DNA from 4 places in the Steroidobacter sp. genome. Region 4 is predicted to be linked to each of the others. Evidence: riboswitches for the same ligand, from Rfam matches in the RefSeq annotation. Region 4 holds a riboswitch; each other region holds the start of a gene.
The links. Region 4 has a riboswitch for cobalamin ahead of VGD45_RS25440 (ribonucleoside-diphosphate reductase subunit alpha). Riboswitches for the same ligand answer to the same signal wherever they lie in the genome.
Positions count from the first base shown of each region.

Region 1: another riboswitch for cobalamin. It lies ahead of VGD45_RS24510 (TonB-dependent receptor plug domain-containing protein); the one in region 4 lies ahead of VGD45_RS25440 (ribonucleoside-diphosphate reductase subunit alpha).
Region 2: another riboswitch for cobalamin. It lies ahead of cobD (threonine-phosphate decarboxylase CobD); the one in region 4 lies ahead of VGD45_RS25440 (ribonucleoside-diphosphate reductase subunit alpha).
Region 3: another riboswitch for cobalamin. It lies ahead of VGD45_RS24555 (cobaltochelatase subunit CobN); the one in region 4 lies ahead of VGD45_RS25440 (ribonucleoside-diphosphate reductase subunit alpha).

Region 1 covers NZ_DASWTF010000039.1:34,893-39,102, reverse strand. Annotated here, with positions in the region: gene VGD45_RS24525 (DUF3379 family protein) at 1-608, shown strand, start outside; gene VGD45_RS24520 (hypothetical protein) at 647-904, opposite strand; gene VGD45_RS24515 (DoxX family protein) at 1,081-1,548, shown strand; cobalamin riboswitch at 1,570-1,769, shown strand; gene VGD45_RS24510 (TonB-dependent receptor plug domain-containing protein) at 1,888-3,846, shown strand; gene cobD (threonine-phosphate decarboxylase CobD) at 3,846-4,210, shown strand, end outside.
Region 2 covers NZ_DASWTF010000041.1:162,435-166,644, forward strand. Annotated here, with positions in the region: gene VGD45_RS26060 (arginase family protein) at 1-852, opposite strand, end outside; gene cobD (threonine-phosphate decarboxylase CobD) at 1,081-2,139, opposite strand; cobalamin riboswitch at 2,255-2,441, opposite strand; gene VGD45_RS26070 (P1 family peptidase) at 2,559-3,758, shown strand; gene VGD45_RS26075 (tetratricopeptide repeat-containing sulfotransferase family protein) at 3,865-4,210, shown strand, end outside.
Region 3 covers NZ_DASWTF010000039.1:41,316-45,525, forward strand. Annotated here, with positions in the region: gene cobT (nicotinate-nucleotide--dimethylbenzimidazole phosphoribosyltransferase) at 1-768, opposite strand, end outside; gene cobU (bifunctional adenosylcobinamide kinase/adenosylcobinamide-phosphate guanylyltransferase) at 795-1,388, shown strand; cobalamin riboswitch at 1,398-1,614, shown strand; gene VGD45_RS24555 (cobaltochelatase subunit CobN) at 1,595-4,210, shown strand, end outside.
Region 4 covers NZ_DASWTF010000041.1:20,308-24,517, reverse strand. Annotated here, with positions in the region: gene VGD45_RS25445 (ribonucleotide-diphosphate reductase subunit beta) at 1-23, opposite strand, end outside; gene VGD45_RS25440 (ribonucleoside-diphosphate reductase subunit alpha) at 32-2,422, opposite strand; cobalamin riboswitch at 2,637-2,871, opposite strand; gene VGD45_RS25435 (TonB-dependent receptor) at 2,914-4,210, opposite strand, start outside.

The DNA.
Region 1 (4,210 bases), on a different contig from region 4:
TCGCGAGCTGCCCGGACTGCGCGCGCTATCGCGAAGAGATGCAGGCGATGGATCGTTTGATCTATCGGGCACTCGCCGTCGACGCTCCTGCCGGGCAGGACGCGGCTCAACTGTTGTCGAGAAAGCGCGCGCCAGCGCCGCGTTTGTGGCGAATGGCCGCAAGCGTGCTCGTCACAGTGCTCGTCGGCGCAATGTCACTGTGGCTGCTGACACCTCGAGAAAGCTTCGCCCAAGAAGCCATCGCTCACATGAAACACGAGCAGTTCTCGATGGTCCGCACGTCGGAAACTGTCGATGCAGCACGCCTCGAGCAGATCATGTCGGCAGCGCGAATGCGTTTGAAGCCGGGCGCAGCGCGAGTTTCATACGCTCAGTACTGTGAATTCCGCGGCCAGCGAATTCCACATCTCGTCGTGCAGACCGGGCAAGGACCGGTCACCGTGCTGGTGGTGCCTCATGCGCCCACCCAGAAGCAGGAGCGAATCGACGAAGAAGGCTTCGAAGGCATGATCGTGCCCGCGCCGCGCGGCGTGATCGTGGTGCTGGGTAAGGAGGTGCCGGTGGACGATGTCGCGTGGACGGTATTGAGCGCGCTGGAATACCGGTGAGATGGGCGCTGGCGAACCAGCGCCCCAAACACATCAGCTCAGCTCGGCTTCTTCATCTTGGCCTTGGCCGCATCGCACTCGGCCTTGGTCATCAGCAAATAACCCTTGCCCTTGCACGAGTTCTGCCCCTGGCACGCATTGGTGGCCGTGCCGCAGGCCGAGTGGCCCTTACACGCATTGACGCCTTCGCATTTGACTTTGGCTTCGTCCGCCGCGTTGGCGGTCATCGCCACGCTGCTGAAAAGCAATGCAGCGGCGGCAGCCATGGCGGCGCGAGTGGCTTTTTGAGTGCTCATGAATCTTTCTCCTCGATGATTATTGGACGTATGCGGTGAAACGGATCGTCAGCGATGCCGCGAACAGCATCTAGCGCACCAGACCGGGCCGGTCGCCATTGCATTACATCCTGGCGAAGTAATAAGCCAGCCACGCCACCGGTCTATAGCCTGACACTGTCTTACCGGAGCTGAACATGCTGAGCGACGCTTTGATGGACCCGAACAGCACGTGGGCGCGCCTGCTGGACAAACTCCAGGCGCCGTTCGCGCTGGCCTCGCGAGTGTACGTGAGCTGGGTGTTCCTGAAATCGGGCTATCTCAAGCTGTCGGACTGGGACAGCACGATCGCCTTGTTCGAATACGAATATCGCGTGCCGCTGCTCTCGCCTCACCTGGCGGCTATCGCCGGCACCGCGGGCGAGCTGGTGTTCCCCACCCTGCTCATCCTCGGCCTGTTTGGCCGGATCAGCGCGCTCGGCCTGCAGGCCGTCAACGTGCTGGCGGTCGTTTCCTATGCGCACGTTCTGTACCAGGAGGGCTTTGCGGCCGCCATCGGCCAGCATTACTTCTGGGGGTTTATCCTGCTGGTGCTGGCCATCTATGGCCCGGGCCCGTGGTCGCTGGACCAATGGCTGCACCGGCGGCGGGCAGGCCGGGCTTGACGATTGCCCGCCCGAACCGCATCCTCGCGCCGCGCGACAAGTTCCCCATCAGGGGATTCAAAGGGAACTCGGGTGTGAAGCCCGGGCTGCCCCCGCAACTGTAAGTGGTTCGCCGCGCGTCAAAAAACCACTGGCGAGGCCGACGGAAACGGGCCCGCCGGGAAGGTGACGCGAGGACTTCAGCCACCAGCCAGGAGACCTGCTTGCCGCCGTCGTCCATCGATCGGCCGGGGTGTGCCGAGAGAGCGGGAATTTTCCCTGTAGAGGCGACCGGTGCATGGGTCGCGACGCGTTTCGAGTTGCAGCCCGTGCGGTTTGTAACTTGCCGCGGAGCCTTTTGTGTCCACCCATCGCTTTGCCCATCGGGCCTCTTCTCGTCTTCTCGCCATTTCCATTTCCTTGCTGTTGCATCCGGCGTTGTCAGCCAGCGCCGCCGGTGTCGATGACGACGTCGAGGACGTCGTCGTCACCGCGAACCGCATCCAGCAACAAACCGCACGCGTTGGCGATTCGGTGACGTTGATTACTGCGGAGGAACAGCGCCGCAGCCAGAAAACGGCCCTCTCCGATCTGATCGCAATGACGCCCGGCGTGACCGTTACCCGTAACGGCGGGCTTGGCGCCACGACGGCGCTTCGTATTCGCGGCGCGGAGACGGATCAAACTCTCGTGCTCATCGACGGCGTGAAAGTCAACGATCCGTCGCAAGCCAGCGGCGGCTTCAACTTCGGCAATCTGATCGCGACCGAGTATGCAAACATCGAGGTGCTGCGGGGCCCGCAATCCACGTTGTGGGGCAGCCAGGCCATCGGCGGCGTAGTTCACATCGTCACGCCCACGCCCGAAGGCCCGCTGTCCGGATCTCTGGCGGTAGAAGGCGGGACTCACGAGAGCGCGTTCGTTCGCGGCTATGCTCAGGCCGGCGGCGATCGCTTCGCGTGGCGAGTGGCCGGCGGCTATTTGACCAGCGATGGAATCTCCGCGTTCAGCCGTGAACGTGGCGGTCGCGAGCAGGACGGTTATCGCAACGTCGGTTTCAACGTGCGCGGCATTCTGCATCTCACTGAGAATATTTCCGCGGAAGTGCGTTCGACCTGGAGCGACGGACGCTCGGAGTACGACGGTTTCCGAGCGCCGCTGTTCGACTTGACCGATACGCCGGAGCACGACAAGACCGAAGAGCTGGCGAGCTACGCGGGCTTGAATATCTCCGCGTTCGACGGACGCTTCGAGAATCGCATCGGCTTCTCTTACACGGACACGGATCGCCAGAATTTCGATCCCAGCTCGACCGTGCCGCTCACGTTCGACGCCAGTGGCAAAAACGAGCGCTGGGAATATCAGGGCACGTTGCGCGTCTCCGATCGGCTCACTGGTATCGTCGGCCTGGAATCGGAACGTTCCGACATGAGCTCCGCGTCGCCCACGGAGTTCGAGCCGAATCCCACGCCAGTCGCGGACGATGTGCAGATCGACAGCGTGTATGGACAGATTACTGCGACGCCGATCGACGCTGTGACGTTGAGCGCGGGCGTTCGCCACGACGATCACGACACGTTCGGCGGCAACACCACCAACCGCGCGTCCGTCGCCTGGTCGGCCACTTCTTCCACCATTCTGCGCGCCAGCTACGGCGAAGGTTTCAAAGCGCCCACGCTGTATCAGCTGTACAGCCTGTACGGCAACGTGAACCTCGAGCCCGAACAGGCCGACAGCTGGGACGCCGGCGTGGAGCAACGCTTCTTCGATTCGAAACTGGCCGTATCGGCGACCTACTTCGACCGCGACACGGACAACATGATCGACTTCGTGTCCTGTTTCCGGGTGACCACGCCGGAATGCCTGGCGAAACCGGACGGTTATTACGAGAACGTGCAAAAGACCAATGCGGAAGGCGTCGAGCTCGCACTGAATGCGCAGCTCACCGAACGATTGGTCCTCTCCGCGAATTACACGAACATGGAGACGGAGAACACTGCGCGCGGCACTGCAAACTTCGGGCGCTCGCTGCGGCGTCGTCCGAACGAAACGGCCAATGCGCAACTGAGCTACGACTGGCCCATCGGCCTCACGACTACAGTGGCCGTACAGCATGCTGGCCGCAGCTTCGAGGATGCCGCCAACAGGATCATTTTGGACGGCTACACACTGTTCGACTTCCGCGCTTCATATGCCGTCAGCGATTCGCTGGAGGTGTTTGGCCGGATCGAGAACGCGTTCGACGACGAGTACGAAACCGTCTTTGAGTACGGCACGCCCGGCCGCACGTACTACGGCGGCGTCCGGCAGCGGTTCTGATGAACAGCGGCGCCGATATCGCAGCCGGCCGATTTGCCCATCACGGCGGTCGGCTGTGCGTCGCGCGCTCGCTGTTTCCAAACGTGCCGCAGCCGTGGATCGATCTGTCCACAGGGATCAATCCATCGGCGTACCCAGCGCCGCGAGCTTCGGCTCGCGAGCGCAATCGTCTGCCTGAGCCGACCGAGCTGGCGAGATTGGAATCCGTGGCCGCCGCGGCTTTCAACGTCGATGATCCTTCACGGGTGGTGGCGACCGCCGGGACGGAGAATGCACTACGACTGCTGCCGTATGTGATGAAGATGGCTGCGGCCGTTGTCGCTGGTCCGACTTATAGCTCGCATGCAGACGCTTGGTCTCGCGC
Region 2 (4,210 bases), 140 kb from region 4:
GCGGCCATCGGTATCCAATGCGGCGTTGTAGATGGTGACTTCGAGCCCGACGGCGCGGCCGCTGGCGAGCGCCATCGTCAGCACCGTCGCCAGCTCTTCGGGTTGCAGGCCGCCCGGTAGTCGGAAATCCACCGCGGGCATGACGGCGTCGTCGAGACAGTCAGCATCCACATGTATCCAGAATCCGTCCAGCTCGGCCCTGCTCACGTGTGCGATTGCCTCCCGCGCTGCTGCGGTGATGCCGATCTTGCGAATCGTCGGCAGGTCGTATGACCGCAGCTCCTTCGGCAGCGGCTGGCTGCCGTATTCAGCTTGATCTTCAGCGTCTCGAAAGCCAAACGCCACGGCATCGGTCGGCTTGATGAGCGGTGAACGACCTTCGAAGTCGATAAGAAGTCTAGGTCCGTGCCCCGTGACGAACGCGAGGTCCATCGATGCCGCTTCCCCGTAGGGATCCGCCTCCGGTTGAAAAAAGTCGGCCTGGCCATCGATGAACAGCAATCCATACCGGCCGCGTCGGTGCAGCGCCAGTGCAGTGCCTAGAACGATGGAACAATCGCCGCCCAGCACGATCGGAAATTCTCCGTCGCTCAACAGCGGTCCCACGGCATCCGCGAGTTTCCTGGTGTAGCTGGCGATGGCGGCAGCGTTCATTACTTTGGTTTCGGGGTCGCGATCCGGACTACGCGGCACGCCCGGTTCGACATGTCCGGCCCCGCGAGCGCGCAGCCGTTGCGCCAACCCATGGCCGAGCAGTACGGCCGGAAGCTGCTCGACGCCACTAGAGCGCAAACCAAACGTCGAGGGGGCCTCCAGGATTGCATAGCGAGCAGTCGGGACTTGTTCATGCATGTCTGCTGCCTCGAGTCTGAAGCTATGTTTCACAACATCTACCGTGCGCAGATGTTCCCGGCGGCGTGTGTGTATCCGATTTTGGCGGGATTGAACAAAGCGGGATGCGGGCCGGGGCGGGGGGCGCGAGTTCGTAGCAGCCGACCCAGCGAACGGCCGTAGCGCTGGTTTGCGGGGTGGTTGATTCAGGACCGAGCCCTGTGTGCTTTAGCAGTGCGAATCTCGGGTTCACGGCCTGGCCCTCAACGTGTCTCGCAGGCGCCGCCACGCTGCGTCACCGTGCGGCAGGCCAAAGCGCAGCAGCTTGATATCGTGATTGAACGGTCGCGCTAGAATTCCCGCTCGTAGCAATTGATTGAAGCGAGCCGGCGCGAGTTCGCTCCGCGCCAGTCGAAACAGGCTGGCGCCACCGACGATGTCGAAGCCGCTGCGAATCAATAACGCGTCGAGCTTGCGAGCGGCGCTTCGCAATCGAACGCGCGTGCGCTCGGCCCACAGCGGGTCGGTGTACGCCGCAAGCCCGGCGGCGATCGCATCGGCGGCAACGGGCCAATCGCCGAGCGCTGCTCGAATCCGTGCGATGAGTGCCGGCGCTGCAATCGTAAATCCAAGTCGAACGCCGGCCAGTCCGTAGAACTTGCCGAAGGAGCGGAGCACGATGATGCGCGGATAGCGTTCGGTGCCCGCGAGATCAGCGACGCTACAGGATGGGTCCGCATCCGCGAACGCTTCGTCGATCACGAGATAACCATCGTGCGCGGCAATCCTGTCGTGAGCTTCGAGCAACTGCTCACGCGGGGTGATGGAACCGTCAGGACTATTGGGATTGACGAGTGTGACTACCGTGCCCGGTGCGAGTGACGCTCGCTCGATGCTGTAGACACGTCCGACAGGCACGCCGAGCCTTTGCCACGAATCCGTGTGCGAAGTGTACGTCGGCCAGACAATCTTGGCCTCGGTCACCGATGGCAGCACATGGGGCAACAATCTCACCACGGTTTCGGAACCTGCAGTCGCAAGAATGCGCTCGGGATTGTCGACACCGAAAGCACGGGCAGCGGCTGCTTCGAGTTTCTGCAGTTCCTGAAATTCAGGCAGTCGTGCGCGTGCTTGTGCGCTCGCGCGTGGCGCCGGATAGGGATTCGGATTGATCGCGGTCGACAGATCGATCCACGGCTTCGGCGCATCGGGACACAGCGAGCGAGCGTCAGTCAGACGGCCGCCGTGCTGAGTGAAGGGAGCGGGCGCGAACTGCGCGAGTCCGCCGGTGCTATCGACCGAACGCATGATGAGTAGAGTTCCAATGCAAAGCGACTCCCATGGGATCGCCTCGCTCGCGAGCGCGACCCACACCGGTCGTCACTCGGGAACTCCCGTTCGCTCGGCGCACCCCGGCCGATGAATGGACGACTTGCGCCGAGCAGGTCTCCTGGCTCGCGGCTCAACTCCAGCGCCACCTTCCCAAGCCGACAGGCTCAGTGGTATCTGGCGCGGCACATACCGCTCACAGTTGCGGGGGCAGCCCGGGTATCGCACCCGGTTCCCGTTTCAATCCCACCACGGTGGGAACTCGACGTGCGCAAAGCATGCTGGCGCGGCGTGCGAGGGTCAATCAATGAATTCGTATGGCGGGGATCAAGGAAATTTATGGCCGGCCGGTCGAGGAGCACGCACAATCGATCGACCTGACACTGGGGAAGAACACAATGAATCGACGCAAGCTCGCCCTGCTGTTCGTTTGTTTGTTCGCCGCTTCGAGCCCCGCGCTTGCGGAGGGACCCCGCGCCCGTGACATTGGTATCCCGCTCGCGGGCAAGCCGGGCGCGCTCAATGCAATCACCGATGTGGCGGGCATCGAAATCGGACAGGTGACGTTGATCGGTGGCGAGGGTGCACTTCAGCGCGGCAAGGGGCCGGTGCGTACCGGCGTTACCGCCATCATTCCTCGTGGCAAAGATTCCACCGCGCCGGTGTACGCTGGCTGGGAGACCAGCAATGCCGCGGGCGAAATGACCGGCACGATCTGGCTGGAGGAGCGCGGTTATCTCGACGGGCCGATCATGATCACCAACACGCACAGCGTCGGCGTGGTGCGCGATGCTGTCGTTGGCTGGATCGTGGACAAGAAGTGGCCGGGCTCCTGGTTCACGCCGATGGTTGCGGAGACCTACGACGGCTTCCTCAACGACACTGACGGCTTCCACGTGAAGCGCGAGCATGCGCTGGATGCATTGCAGATCGCCAAATCCGGTCCGGTCGCCGAAGGCAGCGTGGGCGGCGGCACCGGCATGGTGTGTTTCGGCTTCAAAGGCGGTATCGGCACGTCATCCCGCATCGTTACCACCACGGTGGGGCAATACACCGTCGGCGTGCTGGTCCAATGTAACTTCGGCTTGCAGGCGGACCTGCGGATCGCCGGGGCGCAGGTCGGCCAGGAGCTCAAGGGTCGCTATGCTGCTTGCCGCTCGCAGCCTTCGGGAATTGAAAAATTGCCCGAGTGCAAGCCAGGCGCCGAGAAGCCGGGCGACGGCTCCATGATCGCGGTGATCGCCACCGATGCGCCGTTGTTGCCGCATCAACTCAAGCGTCTCGCCAAGCGTCCAGCTCATGCGATGGGTCGCCTGGGCGACATCGGGCGCGAAAGCTCCGGTGATATTTTCGTCGCGTTCTCCACTGCTAATCCGCAACTGCACAGCCAACAAATGGACAACATCTCGGTCGCTGCTTACCCGAATCCGCTGTTGAACTCGATCTTCGAGGGCGCGGTCCAGGCCACCGAGGAAGCCATCCTCAATGCCATGGTTGCGGCGAAGACCATGACCGGCCGCGACGGACATCGAGTCTACGGTCTGCCGCACGATGAGGTTCGAGCCATCCTGAAGCGTGAAGGTAAGGCGGGGCGCTGACCGCCGGCTCATAAGACGCGGTTATGAGCGGCATTACCCGAAATTGTTTTCGACCAAATCGGCGACGTGTTAAGAATCGAAGCCCGAGCATCGCACGGGTCGTCTCATGTCATCTCATCCGGAGATCGAAGCGCACAAACTGATGTCGGCGGGTCGATTCGCGGACGCGCTGCCGTGGGCGCAGGCCGCCGTGGCGGGCCAGCGCATGTGCCAGCCGACGCATGGCATGCTTGCGACGATACTGTTGCAGTTGGGCCGCCGTGACGATGCCGAGTCGGTGATTGCCCGAGCGCTCGAATGTCAGCAAGGGCCTGCCGACGCATACGACGCGCTGGCGCACGTGTCTGCACTACTGGGACAGCATGAGCGCTCGAATGCACTGTACCGGCGCACGGTCGACCTGGCGCCGAAGGATCCTCGGTTCTGGCACAACCTTGCATCGAGCGAGCGCA
Region 3 (4,210 bases), on a different contig from region 4:
CGCTGCGACAGTGACAGCGAAGCCGTCGATCACGGCGATACATTTCTCATCGGCCGTGGCGAGCAGCGCGCCAGTGATCATGGCCAGTTCGAACCCGCCGAACTCGGTGATTGTTTCGATCGGAGTGAGCTTCTCCGGCCGTCGCGCGGACGCCACCGCCAAACGTTCGCGCTTACGTGCGAGACCCACGTCGTCGAGCCCAGTGCCGCGCCCAACGCACTCGTCCAAGGACCAGCCCGTCCGCCGATGCAACAGCATGGACGCGCAGGCCGTGTTGCCGATGCCCATCTCACCAAACATCAACGCATTGGAACCTTGGCGCAGGGCGTCTTGCGCCAACGCCCGACCCGTAGCGATCGCATGCTCGCGCTGCTCGGCTGTCATCGCCGGCTCGATCCGGAAGTTGCGTGTGCCGCGGGCGGGGGCGCGAGCCAGAAGGGAAGGATGTTCGCCGATGTCGGTCGCGACTCCGGCATCGACGACGCGCAGGGTGATGCCATGCTGTCGCGCGAGTACATTGATGGCCGCTCCACCTCGCAGGTAGTTCAGCAGCATCTGGGCCGTGACCGACTGTGGGAAGGCGCTCACACCATCGGTGGCGATGCCGTGGTCGGCCGCAAATACAAACATTTGTGGCGCACGGAAAGCCGGCGTGTCGGTGTCGAGCGCGAGGCCGATGCGAACGGCGAGCGTCTCCAGCGTGCCTAATGAGCCCTGCGGCTTGGTGCGCGTGTCGAGTCGGCGTTGCAAGGCGGCGTTGGTTATCATATCGGTTGGAACTGTGAGTGCGGGCAATGAAAGACAACGAGTCAGGTGAGCGAACTTCGGCCGGGCGACGGCTGATTCTGGGTGGCGCGCGCTCCGGGAAGACCGCTCACGCCATCGCGTTGGCCAGGTCGCTGTCGGCGGCGCGAGGCATCTCCGTGACATATGTTGCCACGGCGCAAGCCCTCGATCAGGAAATGCAACATCGCATCTCGCTGCATCGTGCCGAGCGGCCGGCAACATGGCGAACCTTAGAAGCACCAGCCGGCCTTGCGCAAGCACTGCGCGATCACAGCGAGCCCGCCATCCTGGTCGTCGACTGCATGACGCTGTGGTTATCGAACGCATTGCTGAAAGATTTCCGCGAGGATGCGCCGACTGCCGTGCTGCCGAACTGGGAGTCCGAGCGCAGCGAATTTTTGCAATGGCTGCAAGCAGTTCGCGGCGATGTGCTGTTGATTTCCAACGAAGTCGGCGCGGGCATCGTCCCGTTGTCGCCGTTGTCCCGCCGCTTTCAGGACGAGCAGGGGCGGTTGAATCAGGCGCTCGCGGCGGTGTGCGACCAGGTGACGCTGGTGGTGGCCGGAATCGCCGTGCCCATCAAGCCGGCGGCCGGTCATTAATTGACGAACCCAAATTGACGAACTCAGAGTTTTCGCGCACTGTGCGCGCGAACGACAAGCAATGGGAACCGGGTGCAATGCCCGGGCTGCCCCCGCAACTGTAAGCGGTGCCGCCATCGAAGCTCCTGAAACATCGGGGCTGCCACTGGGCTGAACGGCCTGGGAAGGTGATGGCAAGGCGCGAAGCCGCGAGCCAGGAGACCAGCTTGCCGTGGTCGTCTTCGTGCAGCCGGGGTGTGCTGAACGAGCGGGAATTCCTGCAGCGACGACAGACTCGGTGCACGCTGAATGGCGGCGCCGTGATGTTGGTCAGCTTCGGGGTCCTGGACGTGCGCCGCTCGCAATTCCGCTTCGTTCTCCGCCGTTCGTGCGGATTTTTGTTGCTCCTGCTGCTTCCATTGCTCGCATCGGCGGCCACGCTGGTTGCGGTCGTTTCCGAGCGCAACTCCGGCGATCTCGCGCAGGCGGCTCGCGATTTCAATCGACGCCTGCCACAACATCGGCTGGTCTTTCGAACGACGGCGCAGATCGATGCGTTGAGCGACGCGCAGTTGCAGGAACTGATCGGCGGCGCGGATGCGCTGCTGCTCGCAACGGTGTTCAAGGAAACGGCCCAGCGCATTCAGGCATTGCTGCCGGAAGCGCAGGCGCGCGAGGTTATTGCTGTGGCTGGCGATCCTGCGCTTGGGCGTCAAAGTCGATGGCGCGGCAAACGTTTGTTTGCTGAAGAAGATCCGCGGTATGCGGAGTTGTCATCTCTCACCGCTGAGAAGGATGCTAGCGCGGAAACCGTCGCTGCCGCAGTTCGACGCCATCCACAGCTGACGCCTTGGATTCAAGGGCGAGCCTACTGGCAGAACCGCGGCGAATCGAATCTGATTTCGTTGCTGGCATTGCTCCTGTCCGAGCAGGATCGAGCGGCCGCCGCGGCCATCAAGCCCGTCGAAGATGCGCTGCCCATGCGCTTTCACTATCGGGGCGAATGGTTCACAGCCCAAACGCTTCCGTTGGCTGGGGGCCGGCGCGTCGTCGCGGTGCTCGAGGATCAGCACGCCGACGTCGTTTTGAGCGAAGCGATCTGCCGCGCGCTGAGCGAGCGATCCTTGGACTGCCTAACTGTGCTTGCTGGTTGGGGCAAGCCGAGCAGCGACGCGCTCGCGATCTTGCGTGACAAAGTCGGCGCTCGCCTGGGCGCAATCGTGTCGGTGCAGGACTTCATCGTCGGTGGCAGCAGCGATCGCGCGGTCGCGACTCGGCATCTCGATCAATTGGATGTGCCGGTGCTGAAGGCGTTGCGCTTGCACGATGTCACCGCCGACGGTTGGCGAATGTCCGAGCACGGCCTTGCTTGGGACAGTGTTTATTACCGCGTGGCCATGCCGGAGCTGCAAGGTATCAGCCAGCCTATCGTGGTCGCTGCCGCGGCCGCCGCGCAAGTGGATGCGCTCACTGGCATCGCCGTCACGCAAGTGGCGGCTATCCCCTCGCAGGTGGGCCAGCTGACTGCGCGCATCGACCGATGGATTCGTTTGCAGCAGACCAAGAACGCCGACAAGCACGTTGCCATTGTTTATTACAACCATCCGCCGGGGCGTCACAACATCGGCGCGGACAATCTCGACGTGCCGGCCTCGCTGCTGGAAATTCTGCGCGCAATGAAGCGCGAGGGCTATGACACCGGGCCGTTGCCTGAGTCATCCGCCGCGTTGCTGGAGAAATTGCAGCAGGATGGTGTGAATCTTCCCGAGCAGGGCGATGTGTTGCGAGCGATGGCGGCGCGCGTCGCCAACGTCAGCGCCGATCAATACGCGAAATGGTTCGCGACGCTGCCCGAAGCTTTGCAGAAAGAAATGACGGGCGGCCCGTTAGCCTTGCTGCAAGCAAACGTGTCGGCCGCTCAGGCGGCTCGCTTGCCGCAAGAAGCGCGCGGGCAAGTCACGCGCACGTTGCATGAGGTCGAGCATTTGCTGGAAGGCGCTCAGCATCCTGCTCGCGCTCGGGCCTTGGACCTGGTTCAGCAGCTCCAGGCGGCTTATGAAATTCAGCTGACCAAGGGCGGTAACGAAGCGCGCATCGACTCGCTGACTCGCGCCATTGCCGCCACGGGCATCGAGGGGTTGCGCGGCTGGGGCGAGTTGCCGGGCAATGTCATGGTGAACAAAGGCAAGTTGGTGTTGCCAGGCGTGCGCTTCGGCAAAGTGTTCGTGGGTCCACAGCCGCCGCGCGGCTGGGAGTTGAACGAGGAGTTGCTACACGCCAACACCAGCATCCCGCCGACGCACCAGTATCTCGCTTTCTATTTCTGGCTGCGCCATGAGTTTCGCGCGGATGCCATCGTGCATCTCGGGCGGCATTCGACATATGAGTTCCTGCCGCGCAAAGGCGTCGGTCAGGATGAGCTCGATTATCCGGCGCTCATCGCCGGCGACATTCCCGGGATCTATCCCTACATCGTCGATGGGGTGGGCGAGGGGCTGCAGGCGAAGCGACGGGGATTGGCTGTGATCGTGGATCATTTGATTCCGCCTCTCACCGCGACGCCGCTCTACGACGACCTCTTGCGCCTGCGACAACTGGTGGAGAGCTACGAGTCATCGAACAATCCGGCGTTGCGCAAGCAGGCAGCTGCGTCCATGCGCGGCCTGATCGATGAGTTGCATCTCAAGGACGCCTTGACCGCCAGCATGGATGCGGAGCTGAAGGTGCGCGGCATCTCGTTCGAACAGGCGGACGATGAGTTGCTGGTGCACGAGATCGGTCACTACCTCACGCACTTGCAAGAAGATTTCATGCCGCTGGGCCTGCACGTGTTCGGGAAGCCT
Region 4 (4,210 bases):
AACGACGATTTACCGGAAGTCATGACGGCGCTCACTGGCAGGCCTCGCACATTTCAGGGTTTTCCAATGAACACACCACTGCGGCTGTGTCGCTGACTTGCGCCTGCGTCGCCTGCACCGTCGTCTTGGCGATATTGGTCGCCGGGCGCGAGCGCAGGTAATACGTCGTCTTCACTCCACTCTTCCACGCGTACATATACATGCTGGAGAGCTGTCCGATCGTGGGGTTGGCGATGAACAGATTCAGCGACTGGCTCTGATCGATGTACGCGCCACGAGACGCTGCCAGGTCGATCAGTGCGCGCATCGGCACTTCCCACGCCGTGCGATAGATCGCACGCAGCGCCTCGGGAATATCAGCAATGCCTTGCACCGAACCGTCGGCGAGTTTGATCCGATTGCGGATCTCATCGGTCCACAAGCCGAGTTGCTTCAGCTCGTCCACGAGATACCGGTTCACCTGCAAGAAGTCACCCGAGAGCGTCTCCCGCTTGAACAGATTGGAAACCTGTGGCTCGATACACTCGTAGCAACCCGCGATGGATGCGATCGTGGCCGTCGGCGCGATGGCGATCAGCAGGCTATTGCGCAAGCCGTGCGCCTTGATTTCATCGCGCAACGCATTCCACTGCGCCACATCCGATGGCGTGACACCCCAGCTGTCGAACTGCAACTCGCCGTCGGCCGCGCGCGTGTCCTTGAACGCATCGTGCGCGCCAAGCTCGCGGGCCAGCTCCATCGAGGTGCGGAGCGCATGGAAGTAAATCGTCTCGGCAATGCGCGTCGACAGCTCCTTCGCCTGCGGACTGTCGAATCCCAGCCGCATCTGGAAAAACACGTCCTGCAAGCCCATCACGCCCAGTCCGACCGGCCGCCAACGCATGTTCGAGGCCCGCGCCGTCCCGATCGGATAGAAGTTCAGATCGATCACGCGGTCCAGCTGGCGCACGGCCGTCTGCACCGTTTGCGCAAGCTTGTCGAAATCGAACGAACCGTCGACCACATGCCGGCCGAGGTTGATCGAGCCGAGATTGCACACGGCGGTCTCGCCTTCGCTGGTGACCTCGAGAATTTCCGTACAGAGATTCGACAGATGAATCACGTTGCCGGCGCGCGCCGTCTGGTTGCCCGCGCGATTGCACTTGTCCTTGAAGGTCATCCAGCCGTTACCGGTCTGCGCCAGCGTGCGCATCATCCGGGCATACAGATCGCGTGCACGGACTGACTTGCGAGCCATGCCCTGCGCTTCGGCCTGGATATATGCCGCTTCGAATGCTTCGCCCCACAAGTCGGGCAGCTGCGGCACGTCCTTCGGATCGAACAGCGACCACATCTCGTCCTCTTCCACCCGATGCATGAACAGATCGCAGATCCAGTTGGCGAGGTTGATGTGATGCGTGCGACGGCCCTCGTCGCCGGTATTGTCGCGCAATTCCAGAAACGCCTCGATGTCCGCATGCCACGGTTCCAGATAAACGCAAGCCGCCCCTTTGCGCTTGCCGCCCTGATTTACCGCCGCGACCGACGAATCGAGCGTCTTCAACCAGGGCACGATGCCATTGGACAAACCATTGGTGGCGCGAATCAACGAGCCTTCCGAGCGCACCCGGTGCCACGCCACGCCGATGCCGCCGGAGAACTTGGACAGCAGTGCGATGTCCTTGTACTTGTCGTAAATGGATTCGAGCGAGTCAGCCGGAGAATCGAGCAGGAAACAACTCGACAGCTGCTCGTGCCGGGTGCCCGCGTTGAACAGCGTCGGCGAACTGGGGATGTAATCCAACGACGAGAACACGTGATAAAGGTCGATAGCTTCGTGCACGTTGGTGCTCAACGCGCAGGCGATGCGCATCCAGAACTGTTGCGGCGACTCCAGCGCGAGCCGGCGCGTCGGATGTTTGAGCAGATAACGGTCGTACAGCGTCTTCAGGCCGAAGTACTCGAACTCCTGCGTACGGCGCGCGTCGATGGCGTCGTTCAACTTACGCGCATTGCTCTCGACAAAGCTCATCACACGTTCGTTGATCAGCCCCACATCGAAGCCGAGGCGGATGGACTGCGAGAACGAGTACACGCCCTGCCCCTGCACTTCCTTGTCGATGAACCCCGCCAGTAACCGCGCCGCGAGTCGCGAATACTCCGGCTCCTCGAACGTGAACGAAGCGGCCGTGCGGATCGATAACTCATCCAACTCGCGCGTGGTCGCGCCGTCGTAGAGACCCGCGATTGTCTTCAGCGCCACTCGCATGGGATCGACTGCATCGAGGCTGTCCGCACAACGCGAAACAGCGCGAACGATCTTGTTGACGTCGACCGCTTCGCGCTCGCCATTGCGCTTGGTGACGCGCATCTGCGTGCGAGCCGAATGCGGCGGCGTCAAATGAAAATCGGCCTGATGAGAATCGGCGAGCGTTGCCATCATGTTCTTGTCCCCGAATCGATGGGGCTCGCGGACAAAAGACGACGAACAGCCCGCGCGCTCGGCACGAACCGTTACGACGGCCTTCGCTCCCGCGAGCGAGATCGGGTTATCGATGGAGGAATGCGGACAACGGAGACGCGCTTGCCTGCGAACGCAGCGACGCGAACATCCGCCTGCCCTTTCCCACGAGAGCCCGACAGCCTGTGCGCGCCTCGTCGACGCGCGATCCTCGGCAGGTCTTCGGGCTCATGGGCTTCGGTTACTTCTCGTAGCCGACCTACTTGGCGCCGCTTCCCAGGCTTCGAAGCCCAGTGCATTTCACGCCGTTCGTTCCCAATTACCGCTGCGGGGCAGCCCCGGAATGCGCGCCATGGCTAGCGCGGTCACCGGGTTCCCTTTTCAGCCTGCTCCAAAATACTGGGGCAGGCACCGAGGATGGACACAAGATATTGTGGTTCTCGGCGGGCGTCAACACCGACGACGCGACCGAACTAAAAGCTGGCGCTGAGTGTCACCCGAACCGTGCGCGGCTCGACGGGGTGGAAATGAATGTCTTCCACCGGCTCGGTCTCGTTGGCGAGCTGCGATTCATAGAAATACGTGATGTCGTTATCTTCGCTATCGAACACGTTGTAGACGGCCGCGCTGATTTTGTACCGCTGCCAGAACCGATAGCCGGCCTCCAGGTTCACGAGCGTGGTCGAACTCGAACGCACGCGATTGTCTTCGATGAGCGGCGCCGAGCCGAAGTGACGGAAGCGCGCGCCGCCGAACCAGCCCCTAGGATGATCGATGGCCAATCCCAGCGACGCGACGTTTTCGACGGCGCCTGGAATTCGGTCGCCTGCAGGGTCGTAGTCACCGAAGCGTGCGTGTGACCATGCGAGGTCCGCGTCAACGATGAACCAGCTCAGTGGATTCCAGATCACGGCAGCTTCGATGCCACGGCGCTCGCTGGCCCGGCTGGCTTCGGTCGTCCCGGCATCGCCGACGAACAGCAACTCGGAATCGAGCTTCAAGCTCCACAACGACACGCTGAACTGCGTGTTGGGCACCAGCGCCGTGCGCACTCCAACATCCAATCCGGTAGCACCCACGAGCGCATCTACCCTCTCCGCCGGTGTGACGCCGTCGGTCGGGTCGACCTGAATGGTCGTGCCGCGCGCGTCATTGCTGTGAAAGCCTTTGCCGGCGTTGAAAAAGAACTCCGTCTTGCTCCAAGGGCCGAGCACGAGCGAGAACTTCGGGCTTGCGATGGAATCGCTCTCGTCGCCTGAGTTTTGCGGGAGGCTCGCATCCACGTCGAACTCGAAGCGATCCGCGCGCAGCCCCACCGTCGTCCGCACATGGTCGCTCCAACGAGTGTCCAGACTACCGTAAACGCCATAGCTCGTTTGCCGAACGGCGTCCTCGCGCGTCGTATCGATTCGCTCCCGAGCGACCGTGCGATACAAGCCCACTTTGTCGATATCGTCGTGACGAACCTGCAAGCCGGAAGAAAATTTCTGCGATCGCCCCAGCCAGTCGAAGTCCCGATTCCAGGACCACTCGCCGCCGTAAACCCGGCGCTGATCGACCTGTTCGAACTGATCGCCGTTCTCGGGATCGGTGAAATAAGAAAAGTTCGAGATCAGATCCAGGTCGTAATCGATTGCATACAACAGCGTCTTGGATTGGCCCCCGCCGAGCGCAGTCGTCCAGTCCGCGGACAAGCTGTAACGATGCGAATCGCCACCGTCGGTGGGATCCACGGTGCCGAAGCGATCGATCGATCCGCTCTGCACGGCA